2 regions of the Lactiplantibacillus sp. YT640 genome follow, and region 2 is predicted to be linked to the other one. Evidence: predicted binding sites of a transcription regulator. Region 2 holds the regulator's gene; the other holds the start of a gene.
The links. The regulator CtsR, encoded in region 2, represses protease genes until heat stress. The targets are predictions, from matches to a motif close to TTGGTCAAAAAAGGTCAAANA.
Positions count from the first base shown of each region.

Region 1: the regulator CtsR is predicted to act here: its motif matches at 6,655-6,675, upstream of ACOV1R_RS04875 (Bax inhibitor-1/YccA family protein).

Region 1 is NZ_JBMNVY010000004.1:163,642-176,140, reverse strand. It holds gene sufC (Fe-S cluster assembly ATPase SufC) at 1-388, shown strand, start outside; gene sufD (Fe-S cluster assembly protein SufD) at 401-1,702, shown strand; gene ACOV1R_RS04900 (cysteine desulfurase) at 1,686-2,924, shown strand; gene sufU (Fe-S cluster assembly sulfur transfer protein SufU) at 2,911-3,378, shown strand; gene sufB (Fe-S cluster assembly protein SufB) at 3,375-4,781, shown strand; gene ACOV1R_RS04885 (metal-sulfur cluster assembly factor) at 5,075-5,413, shown strand; gene ACOV1R_RS04880 (helix-turn-helix domain-containing protein) at 5,437-6,324, shown strand; gene ACOV1R_RS04875 (Bax inhibitor-1/YccA family protein) at 6,864-7,580, shown strand; gene polA (DNA polymerase I) at 7,843-10,491, shown strand; gene mutM (bifunctional DNA-formamidopyrimidine glycosylase/DNA-(apurinic or apyrimidinic site) lyase) at 10,503-11,327, shown strand; gene coaE (dephospho-CoA kinase) at 11,337-11,930, shown strand; gene nrdR (transcriptional regulator NrdR) at 11,972-12,487, shown strand.
Region 2 is NZ_JBMNVY010000008.1:62,625-75,123, forward strand. It holds gene rpoC (DNA-directed RNA polymerase subunit beta') at 1-639, opposite strand, end outside; gene ACOV1R_RS07635 (DNA-directed RNA polymerase subunit beta) at 657-4,271, opposite strand; gene ACOV1R_RS07640 (TetR/AcrR family transcriptional regulator) at 4,518-5,120, opposite strand; gene ACOV1R_RS07645 (ATP-dependent Clp protease ATP-binding subunit) at 5,299-7,803, opposite strand; gene ACOV1R_RS07650 (CtsR family transcriptional regulator) at 7,822-8,289, opposite strand; tRNA gene ACOV1R_RS07655 (tRNA-Pro) at 8,779-8,852, opposite strand; tRNA gene ACOV1R_RS07660 (tRNA-Pro) at 8,903-8,976, opposite strand; tRNA gene ACOV1R_RS07665 (tRNA-Arg) at 8,984-9,057, opposite strand; tRNA gene ACOV1R_RS07670 (tRNA-Leu) at 9,068-9,153, opposite strand; tRNA gene ACOV1R_RS07675 (tRNA-Gly) at 9,162-9,233, opposite strand; tRNA gene ACOV1R_RS07680 (tRNA-Thr) at 9,258-9,330, opposite strand; tRNA gene ACOV1R_RS07685 (tRNA-Leu) at 9,334-9,415, opposite strand; gene serS (serine--tRNA ligase) at 9,832-11,109, opposite strand; gene ACOV1R_RS07695 (deoxynucleoside kinase) at 11,392-12,027, opposite strand; gene ACOV1R_RS07700 (M15 family metallopeptidase) at 12,418-12,499, opposite strand, start outside.

The sequences.
Region 1 (12,499 bases), on a different contig from region 2:
TAATATGAGCGAATCCATGACGGAACGTTACCTAAACGAAGGTTTCTCCGGTGGTGAAAAGAAGCGTAACGAAATTTTGCAATTATTGATGATCAAGCCATCATTCGCCTTATTGGACGAAATTGATTCCGGGCTTGATATCGATGCGTTACAAGTGGTTTCTAAGGGTGTTAATTCGATGCGGGGCGATAATTTCGGCTCATTGATTATCACGCATTATCAACGGCTGTTAAACTACATTGTGCCCGATGTCGTTCACGTGATGATGGGTGGTCGAATCGTGAAGACTGGTAACGCCGACTTAGCAAAGACCCTTGAAAAAGAAGGTTATGCTGGTTTACGTGACGATTTGAACATTGATGTCAAACTTGTTGACGACGAAGATTAGGGGGTGGCAGTAATGGAAGCAACTGCTGATTATGAAACTATCAAAACAACGCTAGCTGCGGCTGCTAACGAACATGGTGAACCGCACTGGCTCGTTGAACGCCGTTTAGCGGCTTTAGATGCGATGCAAGGCCTAGCGGTTCCCAAAGCTGATCGCTTTAGTATTCGCGACTGGCCACTGACGCCCACCGACCAACCACTAAAGTTCAGTCGTTCGGATCGAACTTTAGCAACTGATGTAACGGCTGAAGCTGGTCATATCCAAATCGTACAAGTTGGGCAGACAACGGTGACCGTCAATTTGCCTGATGAACTAGATGATCAGGGTGTCATTTTGACCGATATGTTCACGGCTTTTCGCGAACATCCACAGCTAACTGAAAAACATTTTATGGGCAAAGTCGTCAAAACTGACGAGGACCGGTTGACCAGCTACCATACCGCGTTTTTGAACGCCGGGGTCTTCCTATATGTTCCTAAAGGGGTTACTGTCAAAGAACCAATTGAGATCACCACGATTCAGGATAGTACCCGAGTGCAACCGTTAATTAGTCACGTCTTGATTGTGGCTGAACAAGACAGTCATTTCGCAGTAACTCAGCACCTGACAACGAAGGGTGACGTCGATAATATCGCCAACTGTGTTGTAGAAATTTTGGCACGGGCTGACAGTGAAGTGCATTTTTCAGCGTTCGATGAACTCGGGGCCAACACGACTGCTTATTTGAATCGGCGGGCCGCGATCAGTCGGGGAGCCAAAGTCGATTGGGCTATCGGGATGATGAATAACGGTAACACTTTCGGGGACTTTGACTCGGAACTGATCGGTGAGGGCGCCAAATCCGATGCCAAGGTCATCACAGTGACGACCAAGGCCCAGGATGTCTGTGTTAATACGCGGGTCACTAACCGTGGTAAGAAGACTGACGGCAATATCGTACAACGTGGGGTCATTATGGAAAAGTCTAACCTGATTTTTAACGGAATCGGTCACATTATTCACGGGGCCTCCGGTGCACATGCTGAACAGGAAAATCGGGTTTTGATGATGTCTGATGATGCCCATGGTGACGCGAACCCGATTCTATTGATCGATGAAAATGACGTGTTAGCTGGACATGCAGCAAGTGTTGGTCAAATTGATCAAAATCAAATGTACTATTTGATGAGTCGCGGGATTGATAAACCACAGGCCCAACGGTTGGTTATTCGGGGCTTCTTAAGTACCGTGATTGGTGCGATCCCATCGAAGACTGTCCGGACTCGCTTAACGAACACGATTGAAAGGAAGCTTGAAGATGGCATCCAATTTTGAGACGTTACGGTCAGATTTTCCCATTCTAAACCAACAAGTGAATGATGAACGACTTGTCTACCTGGATAATGCGGCGACTGCGCAGCGCCCCAACCAAGTCGTGGATGCGCTCGTTCACTTTTATCAACACGATAATGCCAATGTTCATCGCGGTGTGCACACCTTAGCAGAGCGGGCCACTAGTCAATACGAAGCTGCGCGCGCCAAGGTGCAACGGTTCATCAATGCTGCAAAAACGGATGAAATCGTCTTCACCAAAGGGACGACGGATAGTCTCAATCTGATTGCCAGTACTTATGGCGAAGCCAATATTCAAGCGGGTGATGAGATCGTCATTTCCATTATGGAGCATCATAGTAATTTAATTCCGTGGCAACAGTTAGCATTGCGTAAGCACGCCACCTTGAAATATATTGAGTTAACGGCGACTGGTGAATTGGACATGGCCGATGCTGCCAACAAGATTACGGATCGAACAAAAATTGTTTCAGTGACCCATGCTAGTAATGTATTGGGAACGGTCAATCCAATCAAGGCGTTAGCACGATTGGCGCATCAACACGGTGCCGTGATGATTGCGGATGGGGCGCAAGCAGCCCCTCATATGCCGGTCGATGTCCAGGCACTCGATGTTGATTTTTACGCATTTTCAGGGCATAAAATGCTAGGACCAACCGGTATTGGCGTTCTATATGGTCGTGAGAATTTATTAGCTACGATGCCACCGTATCAATTTGGTGGTGAGATGATTGGCTTTGTTCACCGTGATGACAGTACCTGGGCGGAACTACCGTGGAAGTTTGAAGCGGGCACTCAGAACATTGCCGGTGCGCTCGGCTTGGGCGCGGCGGTTGATTATTTGACGCAACTCGGTATGGATCAAGTTCAGCAACACGAACAGCAATTAGTCAATTACTTATTGCCTAAGTTGATTGCAATGCCTGGTGTCACGGTCTACGGTCCCCAAGATCCCCAACATCATACGGGCGTCATCGCCTTTAATATCGACGGTTTGCACCCGCACGACGCGGCTACCGCGTTGGATATGGAAGGTGTCGCCGTTCGCGCGGGTCATCACTGTGCACAACCCCTGATGGCAGCGCTCGGCTTAGTAGCAACTGCACGGGCTAGTTTTTACATTTACAATACACAAGCGGACGCTGATCAATTATTAACGTCACTCCAAGCAACAAAGGAGTTTTTCGAACATGGGACTGTCTAAATTAAGTGGCTTATATCGCGAAGTGATTTTAGATCATGGTGATCATCCGCATCATAAAAATGCGTTGCCAAACGCAACACATGCCATTACGTTGAAAAATCCAACTTGTGGCGACGTCATCAATTTGGCTATTCAATTGGATGCGCATGATCAAATCGAAGATATTGGATTTACGGGTGAGGGCTGTACCATCAGTCAAGCATCGGCCAGTATGATGACGGATGCGGTGATGGGTAAGTCGAAAGAACAGGCATTGGCAATGGCTAAGACATTTTCGGATATGGCGATTGGCAAGCAACACCCGCAGGCCGATATGGATGCCTTAGAAGACGCCGCAATTTTATCGAATATTATGCAATTTCCGGCACGAATCAAATGTGCCACGCTAGCTTGGTGGGCTTTGCAACGGGCATTGCTTGCTGAAAATGGCAATGAGGAGGAATCAGAAGTATGAGTGAAGTACCTGACGTGGTCAAAAATGACCGTGATTATGAATATGGATTTCATGACGATGTCAAACCAGCATATTCAACTGGGCGAGGATTAACGGAAGCCACGGTGCGCGAAATTTCCGCGGCAAAACATGAGCCACAATGGATGTTGGATTATCGGTTAAATGCCTATCATGAGTATTTAAAGATGCCGATGCCTAAGTTTGGCCCGGATCTCACGAAACTCGACTTGAAGGACATGCTGTATTATCAGAAGATGACCGATAAAAAGTTCCGTGACTGGAAAGAAGTCCCAGCTGACTTGAAGCGGACGTTCGACCGGTTAGGTGTGCCTGAAGCTGAACGGAAATACTTAGCCGGTTCATCGGCGCAGTATGAATCTGAAGTCGTTTATCACAATATGCGTAAAGATTTTGAAAAGTTAGGTATTATTTTTACCGATACCGATACGGCGCTTCACGATTATCCAGAACTGTTCAAGAAGTGGTTTGGGAAACTCGTCAAACCAACCGATAACAAGTTTGCGGCTTTAAACGCGGCGGTCTGGTCAGGTGGGTCCTTCATTTACGTGCCTAAGGGTGTCCAGACGAAGACGCCAATTCAGTCATATTTCCGGTTAAATGCTGAAAACTCGGGTCAGTTTGAGCGGACTTTGATTATCGTGGAAGATGGTGCCAGTGTCGACTATGTCGAAGGGTGTACGGCCCCTAATTATTCTTCAGATAGTTTGCACGCGGCCGTTGTTGAAGTCAATGTTGAGCCCAACGCTTACTGCCGTTATACAACGATTCAAAACTGGTCTGACAATGTTTATAGCCTGGAAACTAAGCGAGCTGCAGCGGCCGAAAATGCCACGATGGAATGGGTCGATGGGAATTTAGGTTCGAAGGTTACGATGAAGTACCCAAGCGTTTATTTGAATGGGGAAGGTGCCCGCGGGACCATGTTATCGATCGCGGTTGCCAGCAATGGCATCCACCAAGATTCTGGTGCTCGGATGATTCATAATGCTAAGAATACCTCCAGTTCGATTGTTTCGAAGTCCATCGCTAAGACTGGTGGTGCGACTGATTACCGTGGAACCGTGCGTTTTGCCAAGCATTCAGACGGTTCCAAAGCGCATGTTGAGTGTGATACGATCATCATGGATGACCAGTCGTCTTCCAACACGATTCCGTATAATGAAATCGACAGTGCTAACGTCGCGATGGAACACGAAGCTAAGGTGTCCAAAATCTCAGAAGAACAGCTCTACTACTTGATGAGCCGAGGGATTTCAGAAGCTAAGGCAACCGAAATGATTATCATGGGATTCGTAGAACCATTTACGAAGCAATTACCGATGGAATATGCTGTTGAATTAAACCGGTTAATCAGCTTTGAGATGGAAGGTTCAATCGGGTAGTAAGGGGGATTGGTTAAGCTGATGTTAAAATAAAACTTGAGTGGCATGCGAGATTGCGATTCGAGTTTTTTGGTTAAATGATTGTTGATGAATGTTAGCCATTATAATCGTGCCAGCTAGGATGGTTGATAATTGTAGTAATTTAAAATTGTATCTCGGTTAGTGTTTTTATCATGCTGATTCGCCTTTTCGTTAATATTGGCGACGTACTTTATTATAAATTAGGATTATTAACGTATATTCTAACAATGGTATAATTAAAAACAGTTTTAAACAGACAGGAGTGTGGCAGAATGGCAGACGAACTTGGCGAGGATAAGGCCCTCTCACCCGTTGAAGACGCGGTCATGAAGTCGTTAGAGCAGGTGATTGATCCAGAACTGGGCGTTGACATGGTTAACCTTGGTTTGATCTATGGTGTTGACGTAGACGATAATGGTAGCTGCACGGTAACGATGACGCTGACGACGATGGGGTGCCCATTAGGAAATTTATTGGCAAGTCAAATTAATCAAGCAATTATGAGTGTGGATGGTGTTAAGAATTGTGAACTTGACTTGGTCTGGGAACCTGCTTGGGGAATTGATAAAATGAGTCGTTTTGCTAAGGTTGCCCTTGGCATTCATGGCTAACGGGTGAGACAAGGTGGTGTGCGATGGATATTGAAAAGTTTATTGCCCGGCGAAAAGCTTTAAAAATTTCACAAGTCAAATTATCAAACGGAATTTGTACGCAGGCGACTTTAAGTAAGTTTGAACGGCGTGGGCGAGTACCAGCATTAGCAATTTTAAATCAGCTCTGCGCTCGTCTGGGATTGACAGTTGATGATCTAAGTGAAAACCAGGCTAATTCAGTGACCCAAATTCGACAGCAACTTGATGAGATTGAGCGACGACTGATGATGGAAGATTATCAATCAGTCCTGCAATCATTGGTAGACCTGAAAGTTGAGCAAATTGATGCGGTACCTTCACGGATGCAATATTACTATTTATGTGGCATGCTAAGTTCGTTGATTAATGGAACAGCCAGTGATATTTGTTTTTCCTTCTCGCAAATCGTTGATGATTTGGATAGGGCTCACCAAACAATTTTCACACCGCTAGCTTATGTCGGTCTGGGTGTCATGTATGGCCGGTTAGCTGAGCCTGAGAAAGCTCAATTTTATTTCAGGAGAGTACGATACTATGTCGAGCACGCTGGCTCATCAGGATATGCAAATGATTACTTACGGCTGTTAACCCTAATCTTTTATACGGCAGAGTATTACGCAATTAGTGGTGATTTCGTCACAAGTAATCGTCTAATAGATGATGGGGTAGCGCTTTGCTCAGATGAACATGTCACGTATTACTTACCAAGATTGAAATACTTAGCGACCGAGAATGCTGTTAAGCAACAACTTTCGGATAAATTGATTAAGCGGTTAATGAGTGAAACAGAAGCTTTTGCACGGATTAATCATAATCAAGTTGTTGAGGTTAAGGTAGCTGCATTGCGACAACGATATTTGCAGGGTATTGCTGCTTCAGAAAACAATTAACAAGACAATGGCTAGATTTAGTGTTTTATTGTAGTTTCCAACATGCTAAAACTAATCAATGCTTTGTACATTAAATAATAAGAAGTCCCACACTAGCAAGTCAATACTAGTGTGGGACTTCTTATTTAGAAAGTTATGTATGACGCCGCCCGCCCCTAAAAAATCTTCCCCGGATGTCCCGCAAAAAGTCCTACCGATTGAAGTTCTATTATAAACGCTTATGGTGTCCCATTCCGGAAAATCCTAATGTAGCGGTAATCCATTAAAGACAATGATTGAATGGAATTCACTTAGACATAAGAAATTCTTATTAAATTCACAGGCACAAACTATTTTACCTTCTTTGACTAATTTGATAGACTTAAGTTAAGAAAGTTGAGGTGACTGATTGAGATGGCTAGTCATAGGCAAATGATTGACAAACTAGTGTGGTGTTGTTACTAGCGCAGTCTGCGTTAGTAACGATGCACAAACTCAATTTTTAATCTTAACTCGGAAAAAGTAACGAGTAGTCAATTTTTAGGTGAAAGAGGGATTTTATGAACAATTTTCAAAATGACCCACAACCACGGACCATCAACACACAAGTTGGCCTCCGTAGTTTCCTAACTAAAATGTATGGGTTTATGACAATCGCCGTGTTAGTTTCGGCCTTTACCGTTTACTTAGCGATGACCACGTTCCAAGCACAAATTAATGCCGCCTTTTCACAACACCCATTCATCTTCTTGATGATCTTCATTGTCAGCATGTTTGTGATGATTGGTGGGATTCAAGTCAACGCGACACGCAATCCAGCGATGAGCTTCACCTTACTGATGCTCTTTGCCATCATCTTTGGGGTTGAAATGTCAGTGACCTTGTCCTTATACACGGGTGCCGTTATCACCGGTGCGTTCGTTGCAGCTGGAGCTGTATTTGCGACCATGGCGGTGATTGGGACGACGACTAAGCGTGATATTTCACGTATTGGGACGCACTTGATTGCAGCTTTAATCGGGTTGTTTGTCGCTTCACTGGTCAATATGTTCTTACAAAGTGCCATGATTAGTTACATCTTTTCATACATTGGTGTATTGATCTTCGCCGGCTTATCCATGTGGGACGCTAACCGGATGCGCAACATGTATTTACAATATGGTGACCAGGTTTCATCGACTGGTTTGGCCGTTACTGGGGCCTTACAATTATACTTGGACTTCGTTAACTTGTTCCTCTACTTCGTCCAAATCTTCGGTGGCTCAAGCCGCGACTAATCATTAAGATAATTATTAAGGATTATGACCAAGATGTCATAATCCTTTTAATTTACCGAAAATGAGTTATTTCACGGGTTTTCGGTGGACCGAACTCCCGTTTTACTTAATTGTTTGGTACAATTATAAGGGTAAATAATTAGTCGTTCAGCCTGTACTGACAGGCGCTGCGAATCAGACCGCCAATCGAGTGGTATTAATGGTCTGAGTGACGGATTTTCATAAAAATGATGATTTAAATTAAGAGATGGGGAGCAAACTAATGGCAAAAAAATTATTACTGATTGATGGTAACAGTGTGGCATTTCGGGCGTTCTTTGCGTTGCATAGTCAACTGGAACGGTTCGTAAATCCAGACGGCCTGCATACCAACGCCATTTATGGCTTCAATACAATGCTTGACCACATGATCAAGGCAGTCGAACCCACGGATATGTTAGTGGCTTTTGATGCGGGTAAGACCACGTTTCGAACAGCCATGTACGATAATTACAAGGGTGGCCGGGCTAAGACGCCTAGTGAGTTTTCTGAACAAATGCCGTATATCAAACAGCTATTAGACGCGTATGGTATCAAACATTATGAATTAAAAGACTACGAAGCCGATGACATTATTGGCACACTGGCCGGTCAAGCGGATCAAACCGGCTACACCACGACGGTCGTCACTGGTGACCGTGATTTGACGCAGTTGACGACCGAGCATACCACGGTGGCCGTGACCGTTAAAGGTGTTTCTGAAGTGGAACACTATACGCCGGCGCACGTTGAAGAAAAGCTGGGCATCACACCGGCACAAATTATTGACATGAAGGGGTTGACAGGTGATACCTCGGATAACTATCCGGGTGTCACCAAGGTTGGTGAGAAGACCGCCCTTAAATTACTCAAACAGTATGGTACGATGGAAGGCATTTATGAAAACATCGATGCCATGAAGCAGAGCAAGATGAAGGAACATCTGATTGAGGATCGCGAACAAGCGGCGCAGGCTAAGGTGCTAGCAACAATCAAGCGGGATGCGCCGATTGATGTTCAATTGGCTGATTTATCCTATGATGGCCCGGATCTTGACCAGCTGGCCGCGTTTTATCAGAAGATGGACTTTCAATCATTTTTGAAGAAATTACACCTACAGTCGGACGAACCAGCAACGCCCATTGATTATACCGTCTTGACGAAAGCTAACCTGACGGAATTGCAACAATTTACCGATCACGTGGACTTTTATTTGGAGATGCCAACGCCGAACTACCACACGTCGGCCTTTGCTGGCTTTGCCATCGGAGCGGATGATCACTGGTACATCAGTCGGGATGTGGAATTATTAATGCAACCGACTGTGGCTGATCTCTTGAGTAGCACAACGATTACCAAGGACGTTTTTGATATGAAACGCACGACGGTCGGGCTTAATCGTTTGGGTATTCAGCTAGGTAAAGTCGATTTTGATCTCTTACTCGTTTCATACTTATTAGATACAAATGATAACAGTAACGACTTGGGAAGTTTAGCTGAGCAACACGGGTACACTGACTTGCCGAGTGACGAGACCGTTTATGGTAAGGGCGTTAAGCGTGCCATTCCTGAAGATGATGATGTCTACTTTAGTCATCTCGCCCGGAAATTGGCCGCGATCGCTAGTTTGAAGCCACAGTTATTAAAGGAATTGGCAGCCAATGAGCAGGATCAACTTTACGATGATATTGAAAAACCGATGGCCAATGTCTTAGCTCAGATGGAAATCGCCGGCATTACGGTCGACAGCAGTCGACTTAAAGCCATGGGCAGTCAGTTTACAGAACGGTTGAGTGAAATTGAACAGACGATTTATCAAGAAGCCGGTGAAGAGTTCAATATTAATTCACCTAAGCAACTAGGTCACATCTTGTTTGAAGAAATGAAATTACCCGTAATCAAGAAGACCAAGACAGGGTATTCTACCGCCGTAGACGTTCTAGAAAAGTTAGCACCGGAAGCACCAATCGTCGCTAATATTTTACAATATCGTCAGATTTCGAAGATTCAATCGACCTACGTTGTCGGTTTGTTAGATGCCATTCATTCTGCTGATCAAAAAGTGCATACGCGCTACTTGCAAACGTTGACCCAAACCGGCCGGTTGTCGTCCGTTGATCCAAACTTACAAAACATTCCGGTGCGCTTGGAAGAAGGACGTAAGATTCGACAAGCCTTTGTTCCTAGTCATGAAGGTTGGCAGATTTTCTCGTCTGATTATTCGCAAATCGAATTACGGGTTCTCGCGCATATTACTGATGATGAAAATATGCAGGCCGCTTTTAAAGCGGGTGATGATATTCATGCCGCAACGGCCATGCGAATCTTTCATTTGAACTCAGCTGAAGAGGTGACGCCAAATATTCGACGGCAAGCCAAGGCGGTTAACTTTGGAATCGTCTATGGAATTAGTGATTACGGCTTGTCACAAAATATCGGCATTACGCGTAAACAGGCTCGCAGCTTTATTGACGCTTACTTCAAAGAATATCCGGGTGTCAAAAAGTATATGGATGAAATTGTCCAAACGGCGAAAAAACAAGGTTATGTGGAAACCATTTCACATCGACGCCGGTACTTGCCAGATATTAATTCCAAGAGCTTCAACCAACGCTCATTCGCTGAACGGACAGCCATGAATACCCCCATCCAAGGGAGTGCGGCTGATATTATCAAGATTGCGATGATTAAGATGCAAGATAAGTTACAGGCTGCGGGTTTGAAAGCAACCATGCTGTTACAAGTTCATGATGAATTGATTTTTGAAGCGCCAAAAGAAGAAATTCCAGTTTTAGAAAAATTAGTGCCAAGCGTGATGGATTCCGCCGTACAGTTAGCCGTACCGTTAAAGGTTGAGAGCCACTACGGTGATACTTGGTACGATGCAAAATAGGGGGAACCACCATGCCTGAATTACCTGAAGTTGAAACTGTTCGTCGCGGCTTAAATCGTCTGGTTAGCGGGGCAACGATTGCTAGTATCGAGGTTTTTTGGCCGAAAATTATTAATAATGATGTCGATAGTTTCAAACAGCGTTTAGCCAACCAAACGATCCAGACCATTGATCGGCGGGGGAAGTATTTATTGTTTCGCTTTAGCAATGGTCTGACGATGGTGTCGCATTTGCGGATGGAAGGCAAGTATAATGTTGTACCGCGTGGTGAAGATCAAGGTAAACACACGCACGTGATCTTCCATCTGACCGATGATCGTGATTTGTTGTACAACGATACGCGTAAGTTCGGGCGAATGACGCTCGTGCCGACCGGTGAAGAAAACACGGTGGCGGGATTGCGGACAATTGGCCCGGAACCCGTTGCTGAACAGTTAACACTGGCTTATATGACGGCCACTTTTGGCAAGTCGAAAAAGATGATCAAACCACTATTGTTGGATCAAAGTAAGATTGCGGGCATTGGGAACATTTATGCGGACGAAACGCTATGGATGAGTAAGATTCATCCAATGCGGCCTGCTAATTCACTAACTACTGATGAGATTGCAACATTGCGCCAAAACATTATTGATGAAATGGCGATGGCAATTAAAGGTCACGGCACCACTGTTCATTCATTTTCAACGGCATTTGGTGAGGCCGGTCAGTTTCAAAATCACTTACACGTCTATGGTCGTGAAGGGGAACCTTGCGAACGGTGTGGCACGATTATTGAGAAAATCAAAGTGGCACAGCGAGGGACCCATTTTTGTCCGTTAGAACAACGGTTGTAGGTGATCAAGATGACAAAGCTGATTGGATTGACTGGTGGCATTGCCACTGGTAAGTCGACTGTTTCTAAGCTGCTGGCAACTAAGTTACCAATCGTTGATGCGGATAAAATCGCGTGGCAGGTTGAAGGGCCAGGCCAACCGACGACCCAAAAGATTGTGGCGCACTTTGGTCAGCAAGCAGTGCTGGCAGACGGGCGGCTGAATCGGCCATGGCTTGGCCAGTTGGTTTTTAACGATGCTCAAGCTTTACAAGCCTTAACCGCAATTACACGGTTACCGATTCAGTACGCGATGTTCGAAGCGATTGTCGCGGCAAACCAGCAACAGCCCGACGCAATTATTTTAGATGTGCCGTTGTTATTTGAAAGTGGCTGGCAACATGTTTGTGATCAAGTGTTGGTTGTGACGGCACCACCAGCCGTAGTATTGCAGCGGTTAATGGCACGTAACCACTTATCGCAACAGGCGGCTCAGGCACGAATTGACAGCCAAATGCCACTTGCACAGAAGGTCGCAAGGGCTGACGTTGTCATTGATAACGGGGCCAACATTGATAAAACTAAAGCAGCCGTGTTAAAATGGCTGAAAACTATTACTAAATAAAGAAAAACTGATTGTTAGTTGTTACAAGGGGTGAGAAGTCTATGCAATGTCCACATTGTCATCATAATGGCTCCCGCGTGGTTGACAGTCGACCAACTGATGATGGTCGCGTGATTCGACGGCGCCGGGAATGCGAAAACTGTGGGTTCCGGTTCACAACATTTGAACGGGTCGAAGCCACGCCATTATTAGTCATTAAGAAAAATGGTGCCCGCGAAGAATTCAATCGTGAAAAAGTCTTGCGCGGAATTATTCGCTCGGCCGAGAAACGACCCGTTAGCATGGAAACCATGACGGGCGTCGTTGATGATGTTGAAAATAAGGTCCGGTCACTGGGCGAAAATGAAATTTCAAGCCAAGTTATCGGCGAGTATGTCATGGAGCAATTGGCAGATATTGACGAAATTTCGTACATTCGTTTTGCCAGTGTTTACCGGCAATTCAAGGATATGCACGTCTTCTTGAATGAACTCCAAGATATGATGGAGCGTGATAAGGTCAAACTGGCAAAACCGTCAGCGAAGACGACCCACGCACCTAAACGAAAAAAAGATTAGTGAAAAAGAATG
Region 2 (12,499 bases):
GATGATATCAAGCCGCCGAACGGCCCGGGTCCGCTTCTGACCAGAAGCATCCTTCAGAGTTTCCTTTAAATCACGTGCCTCTTTTTCAAGATCCACGTTATTCAATAACCGTTTGATGGCTTCGGCACCCATGGCAGCTTCAAATTCGTTACCATATTGAGCCTTCTTCTCACGGTATTCACGTTCAGAAAGTAATTGCTTCTTTTCAAGTGGCGTATTACCAGATTCGATAACGACGTATGAAGCGAAGTAAATGATTTCTTCAAGTGCCCGGGGACTCATGTCTAAGACTAATCCCATCCGGCTAGGAATTCCCTTAAAGTACCAGATGTGAGTAACTGGTGCGGCAAGTTCGATATGACCCATCCGTTCACGACGGACTTTACTACGAGTCACTTCGACCCCACAACGGTCACAGACAATACCCTTATAACGAATCCGTTTGTATTTACCACAAGCACATTCCCAATCCTTAGTAGGACCAAAAATCCGTTCGTCAAACAGACCGTCTTTTTCAGGTTTCAATGTCCGGTAGTTAATGGTTTCTGGCTTTTTGACTTCGCCATATGACCAGCTGCGAATCTTGTCTGGGGATGCCAGACCGATTTGCATGCTTTCAAACTTGTTGACATCGATCAAAGGACCGACCTCCCTTTTTATTGATTATCTTGCTGAGCGTTGGTTGTTTCAGAAGGCTTAGCGGCGTCAGCTTTTGCGGCCTTGTCCGCAGCCTTCTCATCTTGTTGTTGTTTAAACTTGCTGAGTGCATCGACATTGACAACTTCATCGTCATCATCATCCATGTCCCGCAATTCGATTTCTTTGTCTTCAGAATCCAAGACTTTCATGTCAAGACCGAGTGCTTGCAATTCCTTAACCAACACGCGGAATGATTCCGGTACGCCAGGCTTTGGAATTGGTTCGCCCTTAACGATTGCTTCATAGGTCTTAACCCGACCAACAACGTCATCGGACTTGTAAGTCAAGATTTCCTGCAAGGTATAAGCTGCACCATAAGCTTCCAAGGCCCAAACTTCCATTTCACCGAAACGTTGGCCCCCAAATTGCGCTTTCCCACCAAGTGGTTGTTGCGTAACCAAAGAGTAAGGTCCGATTGAACGAGCATGGATCTTATCGTCAACCATGTGACTAAGCTTCATGTAGTGCATGACCCCAACAGCGACCCGCTTATCGAACGGTTCACCAGTCCGACCATCATAGACGATCGACTTGGCATCTGAATCAACCCCAGCTTCACGAATGGCTTCCCAAATATCTGTATCTTGAGCACCATCAAAGACAGGCGTTGCCATGTGAATTCCTAACTTCCGAGCAGCCATCCCCAAATGCAATTCGAGCACTTGCCCGATATTCATACGAGAAGGCACACCCATTGGGCTTAACATGATATCGATTGGTGTCCCATCAGGCATGTACGGCATGTCTTCTTCAGGAACCACGATTGAAACCGTCCCTTTGTTACCATGCCGACCGGCCATCTTGTCACCAACTTGGATCTTCCGCTTTTGTGCGATGTAGACCCGAACCATCATGTTAACGCCAGGAGATAATTCATCACCGTTTTCACGAGTGAAGATCTTAACGTCCTGGATGATACCGCCGCCACCATGAGGAACCCGGAGTGACGTATCCCGAACTTCACGCGCCTTTTCACCAAAGATCGCATGGAGAAGCCGTTCTTCAGCTGACAATTCCGTAACCCCTTTAGGCGTTACCTTACCAACCAAGATGTCACCGTCTTTAACTTCGGCCCCAATCCGGATAATCCCGTCTTCGTCAAGGTTCTTCAATGCATCTTCCCCGACGTTAGGAATTTCACGAGTCATTTCTTCAGGTCCAAGCTTGGTGTCACGTGCTTCTGATTCATATTCTTCAATATGAATTGACGTGTAGACGTCTTCACGGACTAAACGTTCATTAATAATGATGGCATCTTCGAAGTTATAACCATTCCAAGTCATGAAAGCAACTAATGGGTTTTGCCCAAGGGCTAATTCCCCACCTTCCATTGCTGGACCATCGGCTAAGACTTCATCGTTATCAACGTGATCGCCAACTTTAACGATTGGCCGTTGGTTATAGTTCTTACCACCGTTAGAACGACGGAATTTCATTAACTTGTAAGTGTCTAATGAACCATCATCGCGACGAACGCGAACTTCGCGAGCATCAACGTATTCAACCGTTCCTTCATGACGACAAATCAAGGCAATCCCTGAGTCATGTGCAGCTTTATATTCAATCCCAGTCCCAATTAATGGCGCGTGAGGATCAAGTAACGGCACCGCTTGTCGTTGCATGTTGGCACCCATCAAAGCACGGTTAGAGTCATCGTTTTCCAAGAAAGGAATACATGCCGTTGCGACGGCAACCACTTGTTTAGGCGAAACGTCCATGTAATCGACATTTTCGATTGGCGTTTCCAAGTTTTCTTCCTTGTTACGAGCTAAAACAGTGTCTTCAACGAAAGAACCATCATCATTCAATGGAGAGTTGGCTTGTGCAATCACAAATTGGTCTTCTTCATCGGCTGCTAAGTAGTCGATCTTATCGGTAACCTTATGCGTTGTCCAATCGACACGCCGGTATGGCGTTTCGATGAAGCCGTAACGGTTGACCTTCGCATAAGAAGACAAACTGTTGATCAAACCAATGTTAGGGCCTTCAGGCGTTTCGATTGGGCACATCCGACCGTAGTGGGTATAGTGCACGTCACGAACTTCATATCCGGCCCGATCACGAGTCAAACCACCAGGTCCTAAGGCTGATAAACGCCGCTTATGCGTTAATTCACCTAAGGGGTTGGTTTGGTCCATGAATTGTGACAATTGTGATGACCCAAAGAATTCCTTAATTGAAGCAACCACTGGGCGAATGTTAATCAATTGTTGTGGCGTTACCGTCGCAGCATCTTGAATCGACATCCGTTCACGCACAACCCGTTCCATCCGGGATAACCCAATCCGGAATTGGTTTTGCAATAATTCACCCACGGAACGAATCCGCCGGTTACCCAAGTGATCAATATCATCGGTTGAGCCAAGACCTTCTTGCAAGTTGAAGAAGTAATTAATGGAAGCAATGATATCAGCAGGCACAATGTGCTTGAACTTCAAATCAATGTTGCCATTACCAATCACGTTCACAACCTTTTCAGGGTCGTTTTGTGAATAAACCTTAACAACTTGTAAGACCATTGGATTCGTAACAACGGCTTCGTCAGATGGTGTGTAAGTAACCGTCTTAAAGTCGTCACGTTCCAAGTATGGGGATAGTTTAGCCATGACATTCTTGTCAATGACCGTATCCTTTTGCGCAATAACTTCACCAGTATCAGGATCAGCTAATGTCTCAGCTAACGTTTGGTCCATTAAGCGCGTCTTCATGCTTAACTTCTTGTTAACCTTGTAGCGACCAACTGGTGCGAAGTCATACCGTTTTGGATCGAAGAACCGAGCAGTCAATAGGCTCCGCGAACTGTCAGCCGTCTTAGGTTCACCAGGACGTAGCCGTTCGTAGATATCTTTTAAGGATTCTTCAACCCGGGAGTCGTCGGTGTTCTTATGAACGTCCTTTTCCAACGTCAACATCAAACTGTCAGTTTCACCCAACATGTCAATAATGTCATCGTCAGAACCATAGCCTAAGGCCCGGACTAATTCCGTCAATGGAATCTTCCGCGTACGGTCGATCCGTACGTATGAAACATTCTTGGCGTCAGTTTCAAGTTCTAACCAAGCACCCCGGTTAGGAATAACCGTTGTGCCGTAGCTAGGACGCCCATTTTTATCTAATTCTTCATTGAAGTAAACGCCGGGTGAACGAACCAATTGTGAAACAATGACCCGTTCGGCACCGTTGATAATAAACGTCCCTTGTTCAGTCATTAATGGAAAATCACCGAAGAATACGTCTTGCGACTTAATTTCACCAGTTTCATGGTTAGTTAAACGTAGGGTAACGTGCAATGGTGCCGAGTAGTTGGCATCATGTTCACGAGCTTCTTCGACGGTGTACTTTGGTTCTAATAATTGATAGTCGACAAATTCAAGTGAAAGTTTTCCTGCGAAATCGTCGATCGGCATAATATCTTCAAACATTTCCCGGAGACCTTCATCCAAGAACCATTGGTAAGAATCGGTCTGGATTTCGATCAAGTTAGGCAAATCAAGAACTTCCTTGATACGTGCATAACTTCTACGGGTACGGTGTTTACCGTATTTTACTAAATGTCCGGCCAAGTTGTTCACCCCTTCTTATTATTCCGGAACCCGCCACCTCCAGCCAAATATTACATTTGTGTTACAAATGCGTTTTTGACCGAATTTTAGGCATAAAAAAACCAAAAATAGTCGCTTAAGTTGACTATTTTTGGATTTATATTAACGAGCCGCACAGACAATAGATTGCGCGTTCGCTCGAGTTCACGGTTACAGACAAGTTATAATATACATCGAATAACGTTAGTTGTCAACTAGTAGACTTCTCTGCCGCCATTAGTTTTCTGGTTCACTCGCAACCCCGTATAAGATCATCTTCAAAAGGGTTTGAACGCGGGTCCGCTCGTCAGCATGAGGATCACCGATTTGATGAAAACTGTTAAACAGCGGACTCAAGCTGGTGATATAGAAATTCGTCGCCATCTGTGGCGTGACCCCCACATGTAGTTGCATGTCAGGTTGCTCAAAAACGGTTTGAATCGGCTTCACATAATCAGTAACAAATATGCCGCCCAACTCGCGAATATGTTCATGCGTTAATGCTTTGAAACTGGAATGAATTAACGTGAAGACATCAGCCGGATGCTTATGCGTTAGTAATAGCGAGACTTCTGTTAATTGATCCAACGGAGACCAATCCGCACGGACTTGAATCGCTTCAATGCCAGCCTTGATTTCCGCACCGACCGTCGTAATGACAGCCAGAAAGATGACCTCTTTATCTTTAAAATGGTGATAAAGCGCGGGCTGCGTAATGCCAATCGCATTCGCAATGTCGCGCGTACTTGTCGCATCATACCCATTTCTTAAAAACAGTTCCCGGGCTGTGTCTAAAATCGCCTGGTGCGTCTTCGCCATCTGTTCGGCTCGTGTCGCCATGTTATCATCTTCTTTCTTGACTTTATTTCCTATTATAATTTACACCAATCAGCACCGAACCACCAGCCTCAGATCCTACAGTTCACTTCAGTGGGTAGCATCTTAATACCGATTGAACCTAAAAGATGACGCCTGAAGTGGACTACCACTTCAAGCGTCATCTTTAATTTAATCGCGCCTACTTTGAGGAAACGGTCGAACGACCATCTGCCTTAGGCTGGTTTTTAATATTAATTGTAATGGTACCCTTGCTAGCACCAATCGTAACTTGGTCATCGACCTTGATCGCGCCGGTCAATAATTCTTCACTCAACCGATCTTCGATTTCAGTCTGTAATGCCCGTCGAATTGGTCGTGCTCCGTACTCAGGGTCAAAGCCAGCCTTCGCAACCACGTCAATGGCAGCCGGAGTGATTTTGATCTTGATACCTTGTTGGGCCACTCGATCAACAATTTCTTGTGACATCAACTTAACGATTTCGTGTAATTCTTCCTTATTCAATGAATGGAAGACGATTGTTTCGTCGATCCGGTTTAAGAATTCTGGGCGGAACGTCTGTTTTAACGTTGCTCGAATCGTCGCAGCAACCGCATTGTAGTCATTGGCCTTATCAGTTGCACCAAAACCAACTGATTTTTCATCACGAAGTGTGGTTGCCCCAAGGTTCGACGTCATAATCAGAATCGTATTTCTGAAGTCTACCTTCCGACCCTTAGAATCCGTCAAGTAGCCGTCATCCAAAACTTGTAACAAAATGTTAAAGACGTCCGGATGAGCTTTTTCAACTTCATCAAATAGCACGACCGAGTATGGTTTCTGGCGAACCTTCTCTGTCAGCTGACCGCCCTCGTCATAACCAACGTAACCAGGTGCCGAGCCAATCAAACTACTAGTCGAATAGCGTTCCATGTATTCAGACATGTCGATCCGAATCATATTATCTTCAGACCCGAACATCGCTGCTGCCAAGGCTTTTGCTAGCTCCGTCTTACCAACCCCAGTTGGTCCTAAGAACATAAAGGAACCAATTGGCCGACTCGGATCTTTCAACCCGCTGCGCGCACGGCGAATAGCACGAGCCACTGCGGATACGGCTTCTGGCTGTCCAACAACCCGTTCATGCAAAATCTTTTCCAAGTTAACTAAGCGTTCACTTTCAGATTTTTGCAATTGCGTTAACGGAACCCCGGTCCATTCGGCAACGACCTGAGCAATATCCTCACCTGTGACTTGTAAATCATAGTGTGGTGTTGCCCCCTCAGTCACTTCGGCGTCTTGGTCAGCTTCGATTCGATCTAGGCGTTGCTTCAGTTGCATCTCCTGCTTACGAATATCAGCGGCCTGTTCAAAATCTTGTGCTTCGATCGCTGTTTCCTTATCCTCACGCAGTTGCGCTAACTTGTCCTGGTTCTTGGATAGCTTTGTTGGTTGATCCATCTGATCGATGCGGACTTTAGCTGCCGCCTCATCCATCAAGTCAATGGCCTTATCAGGCAAGAAACGATCACTGATATACCGGCTGGATAGCTTGACTGCTTGATCAACAGCTTCATCCGTAATCGTAACCCGATGATGTTCTTCATAGCGTGGCCGTAGTCCATCTAAGATTTCAACGGCTTCGTCTTCGGTCGGTTCATTGACCATGACCGTTGCAAAACGCCGTTCCAACGCAGCGTCAGATTCAATGTACTTTTGATACTCATTTAAAGTGGTTGCCCCAATCGTTTGGAGTTCCCCTCGTGCAAGTGCGGGTTTCAGAATATTAGAGGCATCAATAGCCCCTTCAGCACCACCGGCACCAATCAAGGTATGCAATTCATCGATAAATAAGATCACATGGCCATCGTTGTAAATTTCATCAATCACTTTTTTCAGGCGGTCTTCGAATTCACCACGATACTTTGTCCCAGCGACTAACGATCCCATATCGAGCATCATCAAACGCTTATCTGCCATATCAGTTGGCACATCACCGGCCACAATCTTTTGGGCTAGACCTTCGGCGATTGCAGTCTTCCCAACCCCAGGTTCACCAATCAAGACCGGATTATTCTTCGTCCGCCGTGACAGGATCTGAATGACCCGTTTGACTTCCTTGGAACGACCTACTACCGGGTCCATTTCTTGTTCACTAGCTAATTGGGTCAAATCGCGCGCCAGAGAATCCAAGGTTGGCGTTCCTTCAGTCTTCTTGCCACCGCGATTAGCCGCGTTACCCTTGCGCTTACTCATGGCGTCACTGACACCTAGCTTGCGAAGAACGACTTTACGCGTCTGACCTAGATCTAAGTTTAAATTCATTAAAATTCGCGAGGAAAGGATACTTTCATCAGAGAGCATCGCTAACAACAAATGTTCCGTTCCAATCTTGTTGGCACCGAGCCGTTTTGCTTCATCACCGGCAACGGACAAAATTTCTTTGGCCTTTGGTGAATATGGCAAGTAAGTATCCTTGCCAACATTGCTCAACGTCCCATAGCCAGTGAACCGTTCGATTTCTTCACGAATGTCATCTTCACTAACGGCATATTGTTGTAGCACCTTATTAGCAATTCCATTCTTTTCGATGGCCAATGCTAATAGCAAATGCTCCGTACCAACTGCCTGATGCTTGAAATATTTGGCCTGTTCCTGTGCCAGTACCAGCACACTTTTGGCACTAGGTGTAAATAAGTTATCCATTGCGATTCCTCGCTTTCTTTAGCTTTCGTAACGCAAGTGGTTCAAGATTCCGATAATTATCCGGGCCCGCAGACTGTTTTCTAAGTCCCGGTCCGTTAATCCTAACGTCTCGTGGTCAATCGCCACTAAAATCAATTGCGCTTCTCGACGATTTAAGACGTCGTCCTCGTATAAACTTTGGACGACCGCATAAGCATCTCGTTGTGTGATTGAATCGCCGATCACCTGTATGAGGGCGTCCAACACATCAGCATCATCGACCAAATTAACCTTCTCAATGCGAATATAACCACCACCGCCACGTTTACTTTCAACTAAGTAACCATTTTGGATCGTAAACCGGGTCTTAATCACATAATTAATCTGTGAGGGTACCACGTTGAAAAGGTCGGCAATTTCTGACCGTCGAATTTCAACATGCTCCGAGTCCGCCAAAATACTTTTTAAATACTTTTCAATAATATCCGAGATATTTTGACTTTGCATGTGCTTCACCCTTTTCATTATCTTTGACTAATATTGACTATTATTATACGAGGATAATGGAAAAAAGCAAAGAATTTCACCCAAACCGCGGACTAGCATGTGCTTAACGGTTGTTACAGCATAGCACGCCGAACGTTTGCTTTCAATTGATTCAACCGTTTAGAACCTCATAATGATTAAATTATTAGGTCTCCATATTCATTGAACTACCTATTTAAAATATGTCAAGTTGAGTCACTCCTCATTGCAGGCGATGGGCACTGGTATCACAACGATGAACAGCAGTTCCGAGACTAATTTCTCCGAGCTCATGACTAACAGTGGCTGTTGCCTTGTCGGGATTATGAGTCACAACCACCGTATTCTTCACATGGCTGACTTAGTGAGTAACGTCGCAAAAGTGTCCCCTGACCGTTGAAACACCCCTGCTTACAAAAAAGGCCATAAAAAAATCCAGCCAAATGACTGGATTAGTTGGTTTAACCGTAATCGGGAAAACAGGATTTGAACCTGCGACCCCTACGTCCCGAACGTAGTGCTCTACCAAGCTGAGCTACTTCCCGAGAAAATTAAATAAAAAGCCTTAGCACTTAACTAAGACTGTGTTAAACGATCGGGAAAACAGGATTCGAACCTGCGACCCCCTGGTCCCAAACCAGGTGCTCTACCAAGCTGAGCTATTTCCCGATACTAATGCACCCAGTAGGAGTCGAACCTACAACCTTCTGATTCGTAGTCAGACACTCTATCCAATTGCGCTATGGGTGCTTATTTAAAATGCCGAGGACCGGGATCGAACCGGTACGGTTATCACTAACCGCAGGATTTTAAGTCCTGTGCGTCTGCCAATTCCGCCACCCCGGCAAATTAAAAGCGGAAGACGGGATTCGAACCCGCGACCCCCACCATGGCAAGGTGATGTTCTACCACTGAACTACTTCCGCATAATAAAGCTATTAAATTGTAAATGCCGACTAGAGGATTCGAACCTCCGACCTCCTCATTACTAGTGAGATGCTCTGCCAACTGAGCTAAGTCGGCATGTGCGGGTGAAGGGACTCGAACCCCCACGTCGTAAGACACTAGAACCTAAATCTAGCGCGTCTGCCAGTTCCGCCACACCCGCATGATGTTAATCATGCCTTGTTGCCGGTTCAAACAGTTCTTACTGGTATGCCTTGACAACTATTTAACTTTATCATCATGTTGAATACTTGTCAACAACTTTTTTCAAATAAATGGATAAATATACTTTTTACTGGATAAACAAGTTATATTTTTCCGACAAGAAATATTATAGCACGGTAGCCGAAAATAGCAAACCCTATTTTCAAAAAAAGGTGAATAAATTTCAGTAAACCCAGCTTTTTCGCCCTTTTGCGCCTGAAATGTTGTCCCGACATTCTGCCCGTCCCGCAATTATTTAGTCAACTCGGCCGTTATTTCCACTCACATTTTAAAATCGACAGTTCCTTTTAATACTCATTAATTATGCAAAAAAAGCGAACTCGCATCACTGCGAGTTCGCTAACTTCATCTCAATTAACCTTGTTTTTCAATCTTCGTCTTACCGTGCATATATGGAACTAATACATCCGGAATCGTAACCGTCCCATCTTCATTTTGATAGTTTTCCAAAATGGTCGCAACGGTCCGACCGACAGCTAAGCCACTCCCGTTCAAAGTATGAACGAATTGCAATTTGCCATCGTCATCGCGATATTGAATGTGCGCCCGCCGAGCTTGGAAATCAGTACAATTTGAACAACTCGAGATTTCCCGGTACTTGTCTTGTTCTGGGAACCAAACTTCCAAGTCATGTGTCATGGCAGCTGTGAAGCTCATGTCACCAGTCGTTAACGTAATAACGTGATATGGTAACCCAAGTTTCTTTAGCAATGATTCGGCATTGTTGGTCAACTTCTCTAATTCATCCCATGAATCTTCTGGTTTCGTGAACTTAACCATTTCAACCTTATTGAATTGGTGTAAGCGAATCAAGCCTTTCGTATCACGACCAGCACTACCAGCTTCTTCACGGAAGGCTGGTGATAAGGCCGTAAAGTAAACTGGTAATTTTTCAGCCGGAATAACTTCATCACGATAATAGTTGACTAATGGCACCTCGGCCGTTGGAATCAACGTCAAATCTTGCGTCGTAATCCGGAAAGCGTCTTCCTTGAACTTAGGAAATTGGCCGGTACCGTACATAGATTCATCAGTGACCATGTATGGCGGCAAAACTTCCGTATACCCTTCAGCTTCGTGCTGGTCTAAGAAAAAGTTGTAAACGGCGCGTTCCAGTTTAGCACCATCGCCCACGTAGTATAAGAAACGACTACCAGAAACCTTAGCACCGCGTTCAAAGTCTAAGATGCCTAAATCTTCACCGATATCCCAATGTGCTTTCGGCGTAAAGTCAAAATGCCGTGGTGTCCCGATTCGACGTAATTCAACGGCATCTTCTTCTTTCAAGCTAACTGGTACGTCGGGATGGGGCATGTTTGGTAAATGTGCAGCCATATCCTGAACTTGGGCATCGACTGTCCGCCGTTCTTCATCCAACGTCTTCACATCGGCGCTAACCTTTTGCATTTCTGCAATTTCGGCACTAGCGTCTTCCTTGTTCCGCTTCTTCTGTGAAATTTCGCCTGAAACTTGGTTACGCGTCGACTTCAATTGTTCGCTCTTGGCGATCAATTCACGACGCTTTTCATCAGCGGCCAATAAATCATCGATGTCACTCGCAGCAACGCCCCGATGACCAAGCTGTTCTTTTACAAAATCTGGATTTTGACGAATCATTTTAACATCTAACATAACGACGTCTCCTTTTCACTTTTAATCGTAAATAAAAACAGTCTCTCCTCCCAATTGGGACGAAGAGACTGCGATTCGCGGTACCACCCAAGTTCAGGATCATGATTAATCCCACCCTTAAACGGATAACGGCCGTGCCGTGCAGTATTACCTGCCCACATTGTCGCGCCGGAGTTTCGACTACCGATTCACACCACCCACCGGTTCTCTGAACGTCTACTTAAAAACGCGCCGTGTTTAATATTCACTGTCTACTATAAAACATTGATTCTAAAAAGGCAACTAGCCTAAACTAGCCACTTTTTCGTCGATCAACCGAATGACTTCCTTACGCGCATCCGCATCGGCGACAAAGTCCAGCTGATCCCCGTCGATCTGCATCTTCGGGCTATGATCATAATTAGCGTACCAGTCGTCATAGCGTTCATTCAAAGTCTGATAATATTTATATAAATCAGGATCTTGATCAATTTGTTCGTAAGAACGGCCCCGCTTTTGGATTCGTTTGAGCATCGTATCAAAAGAAATATTGATATGAATAAGTAAATCAGGACTCTTTTGATGAGACGCTTCTGGCAATTCCTGCATCATGTTATCTAATAATGAATCATAAATGTCAACTTCGGTATTCGTCGCCCGGCCAAGATCACCATTCAAATGAAATAATAATGAATCTTCAAAAATCGACCGGTCTAAGACGTCCAGATCGTTAGCAAAAGCTGATTTAATACTGTCTAACCGTTTATTTAAAAAATAGATTTGTAATAAGAAGGCGTACTTCTTAGGATCCTTATAAAATAACGGCAAAATGGGATTATCATCAACTGACTCGTAAAACGCTTTAGAACCAAAGTGGTTAGCCACTAACTGCGTTAAACTCGTCTTGCCGGCACCGATTGTTCCTGACATTACAAGCATGGGGCGTCTCTCCTTTTAATCACGTCAAAATTTTGATTATCTCTAAAAGCAACACTACATATTGTACGCACCCACGTCTTAAAATGCAATATCTGGTGAGTTAATTCAGTAAAAAACTTCGCACCAGCCACAACTGCGACGCACTAGTCAGCGATCCAAGCAACTCACTAACACACACTGGGTTACCCAAGCCGGCGCTGGTGGCACTTCAGCTTTGAGTGCGGCCTCTGACCAGCATGATCAAGTGACAACGTGTCGTGACCAAATAATACTCAGTTGAGACGAACCCACATTGCTAAACCGAAGACAATTTAAAAGCGCACGCTAGCTAATTCCTAACGTACGCCATAAATGGTATTAATTGGGGCCATCAATAATACGGCTAGCTTATTACTTGGCCGCCTTTTCTCGAGCTTGCAGCAAACTGACGTACTGTTCGAGAGTCAAATTGTGCTTAGTCATGAATTCCGCA